4 regions of the Bacillus thuringiensis genome follow, and region 2 is predicted to be linked to each of the others. Evidence: riboswitches for the same ligand, from Rfam matches in the RefSeq annotation. Region 2 holds a riboswitch; each other region holds the start of a gene.

Region 1 (3,167 bases), 780 kb from region 2:
CATCTTGTAAAGCTTTTACGATATGCTGCGGTGTTGGTTGATCTGGATTACCTTGACCTAGATTAATAACATCGTGACCAGCTGCAACGACTTTGTTAACTTTTGCAACAAGTGAAGCGAAAAATTGTGTTGGCAATGATGTTACTATCTCAGAAGGTTGAAATAATTTCATACTTTCCACCTCTTTTGAAAGTTGTTACAATTCTAGTGACAAATGATATAATCTTTCCAGTATTTTGTAAAGAGAAAAATAAGAATGGGGCTGAAAAAATGAAAGTCGCATGTATTCAAATGGATATTGTTTTTGGAGATGTAGAAAAAAATATTGAGAATGCTAAAAATAAAATAAGCGAAGCTATGAAGGAAAGGCCAGATGTTATCGTCTTACCAGAGTTATGGACAACAGGATATGATTTAACGAGACTTTCTGAAATTGCAGATAGGGATGGAGTGGAAACGAAAGAAAAGTTAATAGAATGGGCGAAGCAATATGATGTACATATTGTTGGTGGGTCCATAGCAAAGCAAACGGAGCAAGGCGTTACAAATACGATGTATGTTGTAAATAATGAAGGACAGCTAGTCAACGAATATAGTAAAGTACACTTATTTCAGCTTATGGATGAACATAAATATTTAATAGCTGGTAATAGTACGGGCGAATTTAAGCTAGATGATGTTGAATGTGCTGGAACAATTTGTTATGATATTCGTTTTCCAGAGTGGATGCGTGTCCATACTGCTAAAGGGGCAAAAGTATTATTTGTTGTAGCAGAATGGCCATTAGTTCGTTTAGCACATTGGCGTTTGCTATTGCAAGCAAGAGCGGTTGAAAATCAGTGTTATGTTGTTGCGTGTAATAGAGCAGGAAAGGATCCAAATAATGTATTTGCGGGTCATTCTTTAATTGTGGACCCTTGGGGTGAAGTTGTAGTAGAGGCGAATGAAGAGGAATCAATTTTATTTGGAGAGCTTGAATTCGAGAAAATTAAAGAAGTACGTAAAGGAATTCCAGTTTTTGCGGATCGCCGTCCAGAATTATACAAATAAAATGTTGACAAGTGATTTTTATTCTTGGTATAGTCTTCAACATAAAGTTAAAAATTCAAAAAATTATACAACTCTTATCAAGAGCAGGTGGAGGGATTTGGCCCGATGAAGCCCAGCAACCGACCGTAATACCATTGTGAAATGGGGCGTTTATTACGCCAAAAGGCACGGTGCTAATTCCAGCAGAAAGTAAAACTTTCTGGCAGATAAGAGGGGAGAAGATAAACTTCAAACCTCTTTCTTAGTGGAAAGAGGTTTTTCTATGTTAGAAAAACCTCTGAATTTAAAAAGGGGGAGAAGACGATGGGATATTATTCATTAACAGAAATAACAGCTGTACAATATGCGAAAGATCATGGCTATTTTGAAGCGAAGGCAAATGTCGTTTGTCATGAAATTGGAGACGGAAACTTAAATTACGTGTTCAAATTAGATGATGGAGAGAAATCAATTATAATAAAACAAGCACTGCCTTATGCGAAAGTAGTTGGTGAAAGCTGGCCATTGTCTATAAAAAGAGCAACGATTGAAAGCAAGGCACTGCAAATTTTTGCGCAGTATGTACCGGATTATGTTCCGGTAGTGTACAGTCATGATGAAGAGTTAGCGATAACGGTAATAGAAGACTTATCAAGACTAACAATTACAAGAAAAGGATTAATAGACGGAGAAGAATATCCGCTTTTATCCCAGCATATCGGCCGTTTTCTAGCACATGTTTTATTTTATACTTCAGATTTTGGTTTACAGTCAGAAGAGAAGAGGGTACTAGAAGGTACCTTTGTAAATCCGGACCTTTGTAAAATTACAGAGGATTTAGTGTTTACAGATCCGTTTGGACATTATGATACAAATGATTATGAGCCAGATTTACAGCTCGTGGTTGATGAACTTTGGAGTGATAAAACTTTAAAACTAAAAGTAGCACAATATAAATATAAGTTCTTAACAAGAAAAGAAACTCTTATTCATGGTGATTTACATACTGGTAGTATTTTTTCGTCACCTTCTGAAACGAAAGTGATTGATCCAGAATTTGCGACATATGGCCCATTTGGATTTGACATAGGTCAATTTATTGCAAATCTATTATTAAATGCTTTATCTAGAGAAGAAGAAAAAAGAAGTGTACTATTTTTCCATATAGAAAAGACGTGGAGTTATTTTGTAGAGACTTTTACAAAGTTATGGATTGGAGAAGGTGTAGAAGTATATACGAAAGAAAAACAATGGTTACCAATTATTTTGCAAAATATCTTTACTGATGCAGTTGGATTTGCCGGATGTGAACTGATTCGTAGAACAATTGGTTTAGCTCATGTAGCAGATTTAGATGAAATAGAAAATAAAGAAACAAGAATTCAAGCTAAGAAGCAAGCGCTATCCTTAGGTAAAGAACTAATAAAATATGAATCTAAAAGTGCAGATATTCAACTGTTTCGAACATTATTTCAACAGACAGTTTCAGGGGGCGTAAAAGCGTGAGTACAATTGTTACTGTTCCGAGATCTGTAAGCTGGAAAGGTGATGCAATTGCGGTATTAAATCAAACGAAATTGCCGCATAGCACAGAATACAAAACATTGACGACTATTGAAGAGGTTTGGAAAAGCATCGTAATGTTAGAAGTACGAGGAGCGCCTGCAATTGGAATTGTAGCTGCATTTGGCTTGGCGCTTGCATCAAAAAAATATAACACTGTACATATTGAAGAATTTCAAAAGAAGTTTAATAGAGATTGTAATTATTTAGGAACGTCACGCCCGACAGCAGTAAATTTATTTTGGGCAATTGATCGTATGAGAGAATCTATTCGAGAGATTACTACAATAAAAGAAGCACAAAAAACATTAGAAGAAGAAGCGCTTCGCATTCAGCAGGAAGATGAAGAGGTGTGCCGAAATATTGGGGAATATGCGTTAACATGTTTTAAAGATGGCGATAATATTTTAACAATCTGTAACGCTGGAAGTATCGCAACTGCCAGATATGGAACTGCATTAGCTCCCTTTTATATTGGAAAAGAGAAAGGTGTGCGTTTACATGCATATGCGTGTGAAACGAGACCAGTTTTACAAGGTGGTCGCTTAACGACCTGGGAATTGAAGCAAGCAAAT
Region 2 (3,167 bases):
GTGGCAAATGTTTTCGTGGGGCATGATTGGTTTTATAGCAGGTTTACTTCGTAATACATTTTTAATGAAAAAACTATGGGGGAGACTTCTTTACGGAGTAATCGTTGGATTTTTATTTGGCTGGATTATGAATTTCTGGGGTCTTCTCGGTTTTATACGAGAAGCAACGTGGGAGACTGTCATTTCGTATTATATCGCAAGTTTTTATTTTGATTTGAGTCATGCGATTTCGAATGTTATTTTCTTACTACTATTTAGTACGTCTTGGATTACGATTCTTACAAGATTTAAAAAGAAATACGGTATATTAGATGAGCATAACGTGACATAGAAAAGCATACTCATATAAGGTAGGGTCGCGACTTACATATTCGTTTGCCTCTTTCATGCTTCTTACATATTGTAAGGAGCATTTTTTTGTCAAAAAATAGATTCAATATGCACCCGCTATTATATAAAATTATTTGTATAATAGTACGTGAGAACTCTTTTCAAGAGGGAGGTGTATAGTTAATGAAGTTAGTTATTCCGAAGCAACATGGTGCATGGGCCATGCTTGTTATACCTTTTCTATTAAGTGTCATACTTGGGAAACCTACTATTTATCATATTCCATTGTTTATAGCATGGTTTTTTATCTATTTAGCTACATATCCATTTCTTACGTACATAAAGCAAAGACGAAAAAAAGAGCTTTTACACGCCGCAATTGTTTATTTTAGTATTGCGTTCCTATTTGGGATGATTTCTTTATTATATGAGTGGCGAATTCTTTTATTCGTAATAGTAATGATTCCATTATTTATAGTAAATATGTATTATGCTCGTCAAAAAAATGAAAGAGCACTATTAAATGATATTTGTGCAATTATTGTATTTTGTATCGGTGGGTTAATTAGTTATTATTTTTCAATGAAGCAAATCGATCATATAGCATTATTCATTGCGCTTATTTCATTCTTATACTTTTTAGGTAGTACGTTTTATGTGAAAACGATGATTCGTGAAAAAAATAATCCGAAGTATCGTCTTATATCTTGGGGATATCATATCGTATTAACTATAATTGTATTTATGATTAATCCGTGGTGTTCTCTTATTTTTATACCAAGTGTCATTCGAGCAATTGTGTTGTATGGCAAAAAAATCTCTATTATAAAAGTAGGGATTTTAGAAATTGCTAATTCTGTATATTTTTTAATCATAACGGCAATAATTATGAAGTATGCCATTTGAAAAAACTTCCCATCGATAGATGGGAAGTTTTTAATCTTTTTCTAAAATGTGAACGGTGTACTCGCAACGTTGAATAGCTTGTTCAACAGCATAAAGTGATTGTTCAATACGAGCACGATTAAAATCTTTTTCAACTGTTTCAAGTGCTTCTTCTAAACAGTGTTTTGCTTCTTGTAATGATTGAAAAGAATCTTGTACATATCCGCGAGCATTTTGATGCATTTTATAATCCTCCTTGGCTGTTCATATACGAGTAGTATGAACAGTAAGAAAGAAAATATAATTTGTTATATTTATTATATTTGTTTGACAATTAAAGTGAAATTACGTATAGTAAGATTTAAGTGAATATTTTCTTATCCAGAGAGGTGGAGGGACTGGCCCGATGAAACCCAGCAACCGCGATGCAGGTGCTAATTCCAGCAGAACATATTTGTTCTGGGAGATAAGACGAAGATATATACGTAACTTCTTCTTATCGGAGAGGTTTTTTTGTTGTAAAAAAACCGATTACGAAAATTTATATTAAGAAGAAAGGGGTTGCGAATTACTGTGACACTCGAAAAATACGTAAAACTGCGTAGTACAGTTTATGAATATATGATAGAGCAAGATAAGCCGATATCATTGTTAGATATTCAAGAACATATCGTTTCGCATCATGAAGGAAAATTCACGAAAAAAATGTTACATCAATTTTATTTATCAAGGCTATTAGACGAACTGAAACTGGATGGGAAAATTACATTAGCTGATGAATATCTCTATACTGAAAAAGGGGTATTTTATAAGGCGAGAAAAGGGAGCTAAGCTCTCTTTTTTTAAAAATAACGGAGTATGTAGAGTAAAAGACTGCTAAAGCAGCCTGATACAGGGAATGGTGTTGAGTGTGTAGTGTCAAAAATTGAATGTGCCTGAAAGAGGCAATTCGTATCGGCTGCAAATGAAAAGAGACACCTTCGCCGAATAGGTGTCAGTCGTTTTGTAAAATAGACTTGCTATTTAACAGTTCTTAGAATAACATGCAGGGTTTTGGAAGTCAAAAGGGAATTAAAGGAAGGGGTACAATTATGTACGCTTACTTATTAAAAGATATAACGAAATGGATCCCAAAGTACGTTGTAGATAAGGGATATGAATATTATGAAGATGGACATATAGAAGATGTTGAAATACAAGATAACAAAGTGTTTGCATTCGTTACTGGAAATGCAGGGAATTATGAAGTAGTTATCGATCTCGAAGATTTTTCAAAAAGTAGTTGCGAATGTCCGTATGAAAATTATTGTAAACATATGGCGGCAGTTGTTTATGATATTCAAGGTGCTGGTGAGAGTGCAGTTAAAGAGAAACTAAAAGATTTAGAAAAAGAAGAGTTACTTACTGTATTAAATCGACTGTTGCAAAGTTCGAAAAACGTACAAATTGTAGAGAAGTTATTAAAGAAGGGGTAACTTTAAAGATAGAGGGAGTTGTTTTGTAGTGAACGTACTGATTATATACGCTCATCCTAATCCTTCAAGTTTTAACGGGGCAATTTTAGAGCATGTGCAAAAAGGGCTACAGGAAACAAATCATTCGGTTACGTTGCTTGATTTATACAAGGAACAATTTGATCCGGTACTTGTATTCAATGAAGAGAAGAAAAGACGTGATTTAGTAAATGAAGAAGAGACAGCGCGGTATAGAAAATTAGTGGAAGAAGCAGATACACTTCTCTTTATATATCCGATATGGTGGTGGGGGATGCCAGCTATTTTAAAAGGTTTTATTGACCGTATTTTCGTAGCTGGATTTGCTTATAAATATGAAGGTGCTCTTCCGAAAGGGTTATTGAAAGGTAAGAAAGCTTGGGTTATTAATACGTTAGACTCGCCTCTATGGTACGTCGCATTGTTATATCGATCAGCAGATTGGATTATGATGAAGAG
Region 3 (3,167 bases), 2.5 Mb from region 2:
GTTCTGCATGTTCTCGTGCAGTAATCCATGAAGATGTATATGATCATGTATTAAATCGTGCTGTTGAATTAACAAAAGAATTAACAGTTGCTAACCCAGCAGTATTAGGTACAAACATGGGGCCTGTTAATGACCAAGCTGCATTCGATAAAGTAATGAGCTATGTTGCAATTGGTAAAGAAGAAGGTAGAATTCTAGCAGGTGGCGAAGGGGACGATTCTAAAGGCTGGTTCATCCAACCGACAATCGTTGCTGACGTTGCAGAAGATGCTCGCTTAATGAAAGAAGAAATCTTCGGACCAGTAGTAGCATTCTGTAAAGCAAAAGACTTTGATCATGCGCTTGCAATTGCAAACAATACAGAATACGGTTTAACAGGTGCTGTTGTTACTAACAACCGTGACCATATTGAAAAAGCACGTGAAGAATTCCACGTTGGTAACTTATACTTCAACCGTGGATGTACTGGTGCAATCGTAGGTTACCAACCATTCGGTGGCTTTAACATGTCTGGTACAGACTCTAAAGCTGGTGGACCTGACTACTTAGCACTTCACATGCAAGCAAAAACTACTTCTGAAACTTTATAAGAAATAGTAGAGGAGCTCTTCACAAAATGTGAAGAGCTCCTTTTAAAATTGAAATCCCACATATTACCTTCGTTTGAAGGGGATGAGCTAAAACCTATTAATAGCGGGATAAACATGTGAACAGAAATGAAATGATGAGAAAAGTTGACTTATTAGTCATATTTTTTAGTATTCATTTTGAGAATTTCCTGTATAATACAATTTGAAAGAAAATCTATGGTTCGACAAGGAACACTCTTTTCGGTTTTGCTCACTGAAAGGAGTGTTTTTTTATGTAGCTAAAAATTCTTTCGTGCTTATTACATTTGCATATACGCCATTTAAACTAGCTAAAATTGTATTGTGAATATAAACAGCTGGTATAGTAGCGTTCTTAAAAGAAAGGTCTTTTGTAGCACAAGCATCGTGTATAACGGTACATTGAAATCCAAAATCAAATGCAGCCCTTACTGTAGCATCAATACACATATGAGTCATCATCCCGCATACGACGACATGTTCAATGTCTAAACGCTGTAATTGCTCTAGAAGATTAGTTTCTCGGAAGCTATTTGGATAATGTTTGAGTATAACTGTTTCTTCTCTAAGTGGACGTACCTTCTCATGAATATGTACACCTTCTGTATTAGGTAGGAAAAAAGTAGCGTCATCTTTTATAGCTACGTGTTGGATATGAAAAATAGGTTCGCTGTTTGTTCTAAAGTGTTGTAATAACTGATTAGCATATTCGCTTGCTTCTACTGGATTACGCAATTCCATCTTTCCATTTGGAAAATAATCGTTTTGAATATCGACGAGTAAAAGAGCTGTTTTCATATATTTATCTTCCTCCGAGTTTCATATTCAAATAAATTTATTCAATTCGTAGAGAGGATTCTCCTGTTTAAAAATATGAGGAAGAAGAATTTTACATAACTTTGAAAGTTACTATTTTCTTATGAATTTTCATCTGAAAATTTTAATAAAGGAATAATTAATATTTTTCTAAAAAATGTATTGACTCTTATTATTCTGAGTTCTATAATGAGAATTAATTAAACGACAATTAAATCGATACATTCTTATCCAGAGAGGTGGAGGGACTGGCCCTACGATACCTCAGCAACGGGTTTTTTAATACCGTGCTAACTCCAGCAAGCCATATAAAGGCTTGGAAGATGAGAAGATGTGAACGAGTACATATAAGTGCTCTCCTTCTTATCTTTATGGTTGATAAGAAGGAGGGCACTTTTTATTTTACCTCGAAAGCTCTACTTTAAGTTTTTACAGCATATAGGAGGGGGAAAAATGATTTCTTTTAACAATGTAAGTAAAGTGTATGAATCAGCTGGGCAATCTGTTCATGCGGTGGAGGATGTAACATTATCAGTTGAGAAAGGCGAAATTTTTGGCATTATCGGTTTTAGTGGCGCTGGAAAGAGTACATTATTACGCTTAGTAAATATGTTAGAGAGACCAACGGCAGGAACGATTTCAATAGATGATAAAGATATTACATCATTATCGACGAAAGAATTACGCAAACTAAGACAAAGAATCGGAATGATTTTTCAAAGCTTTAATTTATTTAATTCAAGAACAGTGTTTGGGAATATTGCTTATCCATTAAAGTTAGCGAAATTGCCAAAGAACGAGATAAAAGAACGAGTGAATGAACTGCTGAAGTTTGTAGGGTTAGAAGATAAAGCAAACTATTATCCAGAGCAGTTATCAGGGGGACAAAAGCAGCGAGTTGGCATTGCTAGAGCACTTGCGACATCGCCAGATATTCTTATATGTGATGAGGCAACATCAGCTTTAGATCCAGAAACAACGACAGAAATTCTAAACTTATTAAAGAAAGTAAATCGAGAATACAATTTAACGATTCTTCTTATTACACACGAAATGCATGTTGTGAAAGAAATTTGCCACCGTGTAGCTGTAATGGAGAAGGGAAAAGTTATTGAAGAAGGAAAACTGTTTGACGTTTTCACACAACCAAAAACAAAGACGACTCAAAACTTTGTACGTTCTGTTATTAATGATCATTTACCAGAAAGTGTTCTAGCGAAAATTCAAAATGGTGGTCAAATTTATCGTCTAACATTTACTGGTGAGGAGACAGGACAGCCGGTACTATCATATATCGCAAAAAACTATAACGTTGATGTAAATGTACTGTACGGAAATATTATTGAACTTCAAAATGTGCTATTTGGAAATCTGCTTGTAGAATTGCAAGGTGAGCAGAGGGAAATTCAAAAAGCATTACAACATCTAAGACTGCAAGTGCAGCTGAAGGAGGTAGAAGCTCATGCGAGTTGATTGGAGTATATTTTGGCCGCGCATACTAGATGCGACGGGGGATACCCTCTTAATGGTAATTGTAACCCTTATATTCGCTACAATTCTGGGTATACCTCTAGGTTTACTTTTATATGTAACGAGAAAAGGAAACTTTTTAGAAAATAAATGGGTCTTTTCTATTCTTAACATCATAATTAATACAATTCGTCCGGTACCATTCATTATCTTTTTAGTAGCTTTAAGCCCACTAACAAGAAGCGTTATTGGAACGACGATTGGAACAGCAGC
Region 4 (3,167 bases), 1.7 Mb from region 2:
GGAGATAACAACTCGTTTATTTTTTCAATATATATTTTTCCTAATAAGAAACGCGTGTGAACATTGTTCCGCGCGTTTTTTGTCTATCTAAAAGCGTGCTGCAATGAATAGAAGATTGGGGTTATGAGTTTTAGAGGAAATAAGGGAGGAATTTAAATGTATTTACACGGCACAAGCCGAATTAATGGGCAAGGACACTTAGAAATTGGAGGGTGCGATACGACGCAGCTAGCAAAGCAATACGGAACACCACTTTATGTATACGATGAAGAGTCTATTCGAGGAAAATGCCGAGCATTTCATCGTGCTTTTAAAGAAAGTGGTTTCTCTTATCAAGTAGCATATGCAAGCAAGGCGTTCTTGTGCATGGAGATGTGCCGAGTAGCTCGTGAAGAGAATATGTCATTAGACGTTGTTTCTGGAGGAGAATTATATACTGCGCTCCAAGCAGGATTTCCAGCATCACGTATTCATTTTCATGGAAATAATAAAACAGAAGAAGAGATAGTGATGGCTCTTCAGGCGAATATCGGTTGTTTTGTCGTAGATAATTTCTTTGAATTAGAAGTTTTACACGATTTAGCGATGCAACATGGAAAGTTTGTGAACATATTAATTCGTGTAACGCCTGGAGTAGAGGCGCACACACATGAATATATTACAACAGGCCAAGATGATTCGAAATTTGGATTTGGCGTTTCAAACGGTCAAGCGATGCAGGCAATTGGATTTGCTTTACAAAAATCCAATTATAATGTGCTAGGGATTCATTCACATATCGGATCGCAAATATTTGAAACAGCTGGCTTTGTTCGAGCGATTGAAGTTCTTCGCCAATTTTTAGAAGAAGTGAGAGAGCAAACAAACTATGTAGTAAAAGTGTTAAATGTAGGCGGGGGATTTGGAATACGCTACACAGAGTCGGATACACCGTTAACTCTTGAGACATATGTGCGAGCTGTAACAAGTGCAGTGAGAGAACAATTTACTGTATGTGAATATCCATTGCCAGAAATATGGATTGAACCAGGCCGTAGTATTGTAGGTGATGCTGGGACAACAATTTATACAGTTGGATCTGTGAAAGATATTCCTGGTATTCGGAAATATGTATCAGTCGATGGTGGAATGACAGATAATTTAAGACCTGCTTTATATAGTGCGCGTTATGAAGCAATGTTAGCGAATCGAGGGAATGATGAGAATGAGGAACTCGTTTCGATTGCGGGGAAATGTTGTGAGAGCGGAGATATGTTGATTTGGGATATTCATTTACCGAAAGTCGCTGCTGCTGATTTACTAGCAGTTTCCTGTACAGGAGCCTACGGGTACTCGATGGCGAATAATTACAATCGGATTCGAAGACCAGCCGTTGTCTTTGCAAAAGGCGGAACATCGCAAGTAGTTGTGGAACGCGAAACATATGAAAATATTATTGGGAACGATCGCATACGTATTAAAGAGCTTGTTTAAATAGAAAAAGGAGTTGTTCGGATGGGCAATTCCTTTTTTGTAAAATAAAATAATTAAAATATATCGGAAAACTAGGATTGAAAAAAATCAGAATTGTGATAAAATACAAATACAAAGCTTATCAAGAGAAGCGGAGGGAACTGGCCCGAAGAAGCTCGGCAACCTGCTTATAGAAAGCAAGGTGCTAAATCCAGCAAAATGGAATCCATTTTGAAAGATAAGGTAAAATATATTACCGAACAGTCTTTTCGAAATGGGAAAGATTTTTTTTATGAATAAAAAGGGGGGCTGTTCGCGTGAGTGTACGGGAACATTTTGATGAAGTATCCGAGAAGATTGAAGCGATGCTTGCTGATATGAAATATGGCTCAATTACAATTGTTGTGCAAGATGGAAAAGTAATTCAGTTAGAGAAAAGTGAAAAAGTACGTTTAAAGTGAAAAGCGCTGACTAGAAAAACTAGAGGCGGTTTTAACCTATTTTCATTAGGTTAAAATCGTCTTTTTGCTTTTACAGGGGGAAAAAACATGTTGACGTATGAAACGTGGGAAGAAAATGTTGTTTCGTTTTCGGAAGAAGATGAAACGAAAGGTGCGCTATCAGTATTAAATTGGGCTTATGAAGAGTATAAAGATGAAATCGTCTACGCATGTAGCTTTGGGGTGGAAGGTATGGTATTGCTGCACCTTATAAACCAAGTAAATCCATCTGCTAAAGTTGTATTTTTGGATACAAATGTTCATTTTCAAGAAACATATGAATTAATTCAAAGAGTGAGGGAACGATTTCCTTCATTGAATATTATAGAAAAGCAGCCAGAACTTACACTTGATGAACAGGCGAAGTTGCATGGTGAAAAACTGTGGGAGAGCAATCCGAATCTTTGTTGTAAGATTAGAAAAATTTTACCTTTAGAAAAATCATTAGTCGTGGAAAAAGCATGGATATCGGGCTTAAGAAGGGAACAATCAGAAACACGTAAGCATACAAAGTTTATAAATCAAGATCATCGTTTTCAATCTATTAAAGTTTGTCCACTCATTCATTGGACGTGGAAAGAAGTTTGGCGATATGTATACAAACATAGCTTGCCGTATAACCCGTTGCATGATGTTGGCTATCCAAGTATTGGGTGTGAGAAATGTACTTTACCTGTAGGGGATGGTGGCGATTCAAGAGATGGTAGATGGGCTGGGAAAGTGAAAACCGAATGTGGTCTTCATTATCAATAAGATGAATCTTGAAATAAAGCTAAGAGGGGATATAGAAAATGAGCACAGTAAACGAATTAGTAAACCGTATAGATGAGACATATGACGTATCACAAATTGAAAAAGAAATTAAATTAGACAACATTGCTTTAAGTGATTTAGAACTATTGGCGACAGGTGGATATAGCCCGCTTACTGGTTTTTTGGGGAAGGAAGATTATGATTCAGTCGTAGAAACGCTTCGTTTAGCAAATGGTAGTGTGTGGAGTATACCAATTACATTACCGGTAACAGAAGAAGTCGCAGAAAGCCTGAAGACCGGAGAGGAAGTAAAGCTTGTCAACAATGGAAATATATATGGTGCTATTCAAATAGAAGATATTTTCGTACCAGATAAAGAAAAAGAAGCGTTACTTGTATATAAAACAACGGATGAGGCTCATCCAGGAGTGAAAAAATTATATGAACGACCAAACGTTTACG

The links. Region 2 has a riboswitch for S-adenosylmethionine ahead of AC241_RS16080 (hypothetical protein). Riboswitches for the same ligand answer to the same signal wherever they lie in the genome.
Positions count from the first base shown of each region.
Region 1: it holds a riboswitch for S-adenosylmethionine, as region 2 does, so the genes downstream of both, mtnK (S-methyl-5-thioribose kinase) here and AC241_RS16080 (hypothetical protein) in region 2, are expected to answer to the same signal.
Region 3: it holds a riboswitch for S-adenosylmethionine, as region 2 does, so the genes downstream of both, AC241_RS01820 (methionine ABC transporter ATP-binding protein) here and AC241_RS16080 (hypothetical protein) in region 2, are expected to answer to the same signal.
Region 4: it holds a riboswitch for S-adenosylmethionine, as region 2 does, so the genes downstream of both, AC241_RS07505 (YezD family protein) here and AC241_RS16080 (hypothetical protein) in region 2, are expected to answer to the same signal.

Region 1 covers NZ_CP012099.1:3,901,117-3,904,283, reverse strand. The annotation lists gene AC241_RS19960 (pyridoxal phosphate-dependent aminotransferase) at 1-172, opposite strand, end outside; gene AC241_RS19955 (carbon-nitrogen family hydrolase) at 187-1,050, shown strand; SAM riboswitch class I at 1,122-1,263, shown strand; gene mtnK (S-methyl-5-thioribose kinase) at 1,354-2,535, shown strand; gene mtnA (S-methyl-5-thioribose-1-phosphate isomerase) at 2,532-3,167, shown strand, end outside.
Region 2 covers NZ_CP012099.1:3,119,428-3,122,594, reverse strand. The annotation lists gene AC241_RS16095 (ECF transporter S component) at 1-331, shown strand, start outside; gene AC241_RS16090 (YwiC-like family protein) at 514-1,236, shown strand; gene AC241_RS16085 (hypothetical protein) at 1,267-1,458, opposite strand; SAM riboswitch class I at 1,590-1,688, shown strand; gene AC241_RS16080 (hypothetical protein) at 1,789-2,046, shown strand; gene AC241_RS16075 (SWIM zinc finger family protein) at 2,307-2,690, shown strand; gene AC241_RS16070 (NAD(P)H-dependent oxidoreductase) at 2,719-3,167, shown strand, end outside.
Region 3 covers NZ_CP012099.1:332,183-335,349, forward strand. The annotation lists gene pruA (L-glutamate gamma-semialdehyde dehydrogenase) at 1-590, shown strand, start outside; gene AC241_RS01815 (cysteine hydrolase family protein) at 861-1,406, opposite strand; SAM riboswitch class I at 1,649-1,754, shown strand; gene AC241_RS01820 (methionine ABC transporter ATP-binding protein) at 1,878-2,897, shown strand; gene AC241_RS01825 (methionine ABC transporter permease) at 2,887-3,167, shown strand, end outside.
Region 4 covers NZ_CP012099.1:1,419,687-1,422,853, forward strand. The annotation lists gene lysA (diaminopimelate decarboxylase) at 157-1,473, shown strand; SAM riboswitch class I at 1,589-1,697, shown strand; gene AC241_RS07505 (YezD family protein) at 1,770-1,913, shown strand; gene AC241_RS07510 (phosphoadenylyl-sulfate reductase) at 2,001-2,705, shown strand; gene sat (sulfate adenylyltransferase) at 2,744-3,167, shown strand, end outside.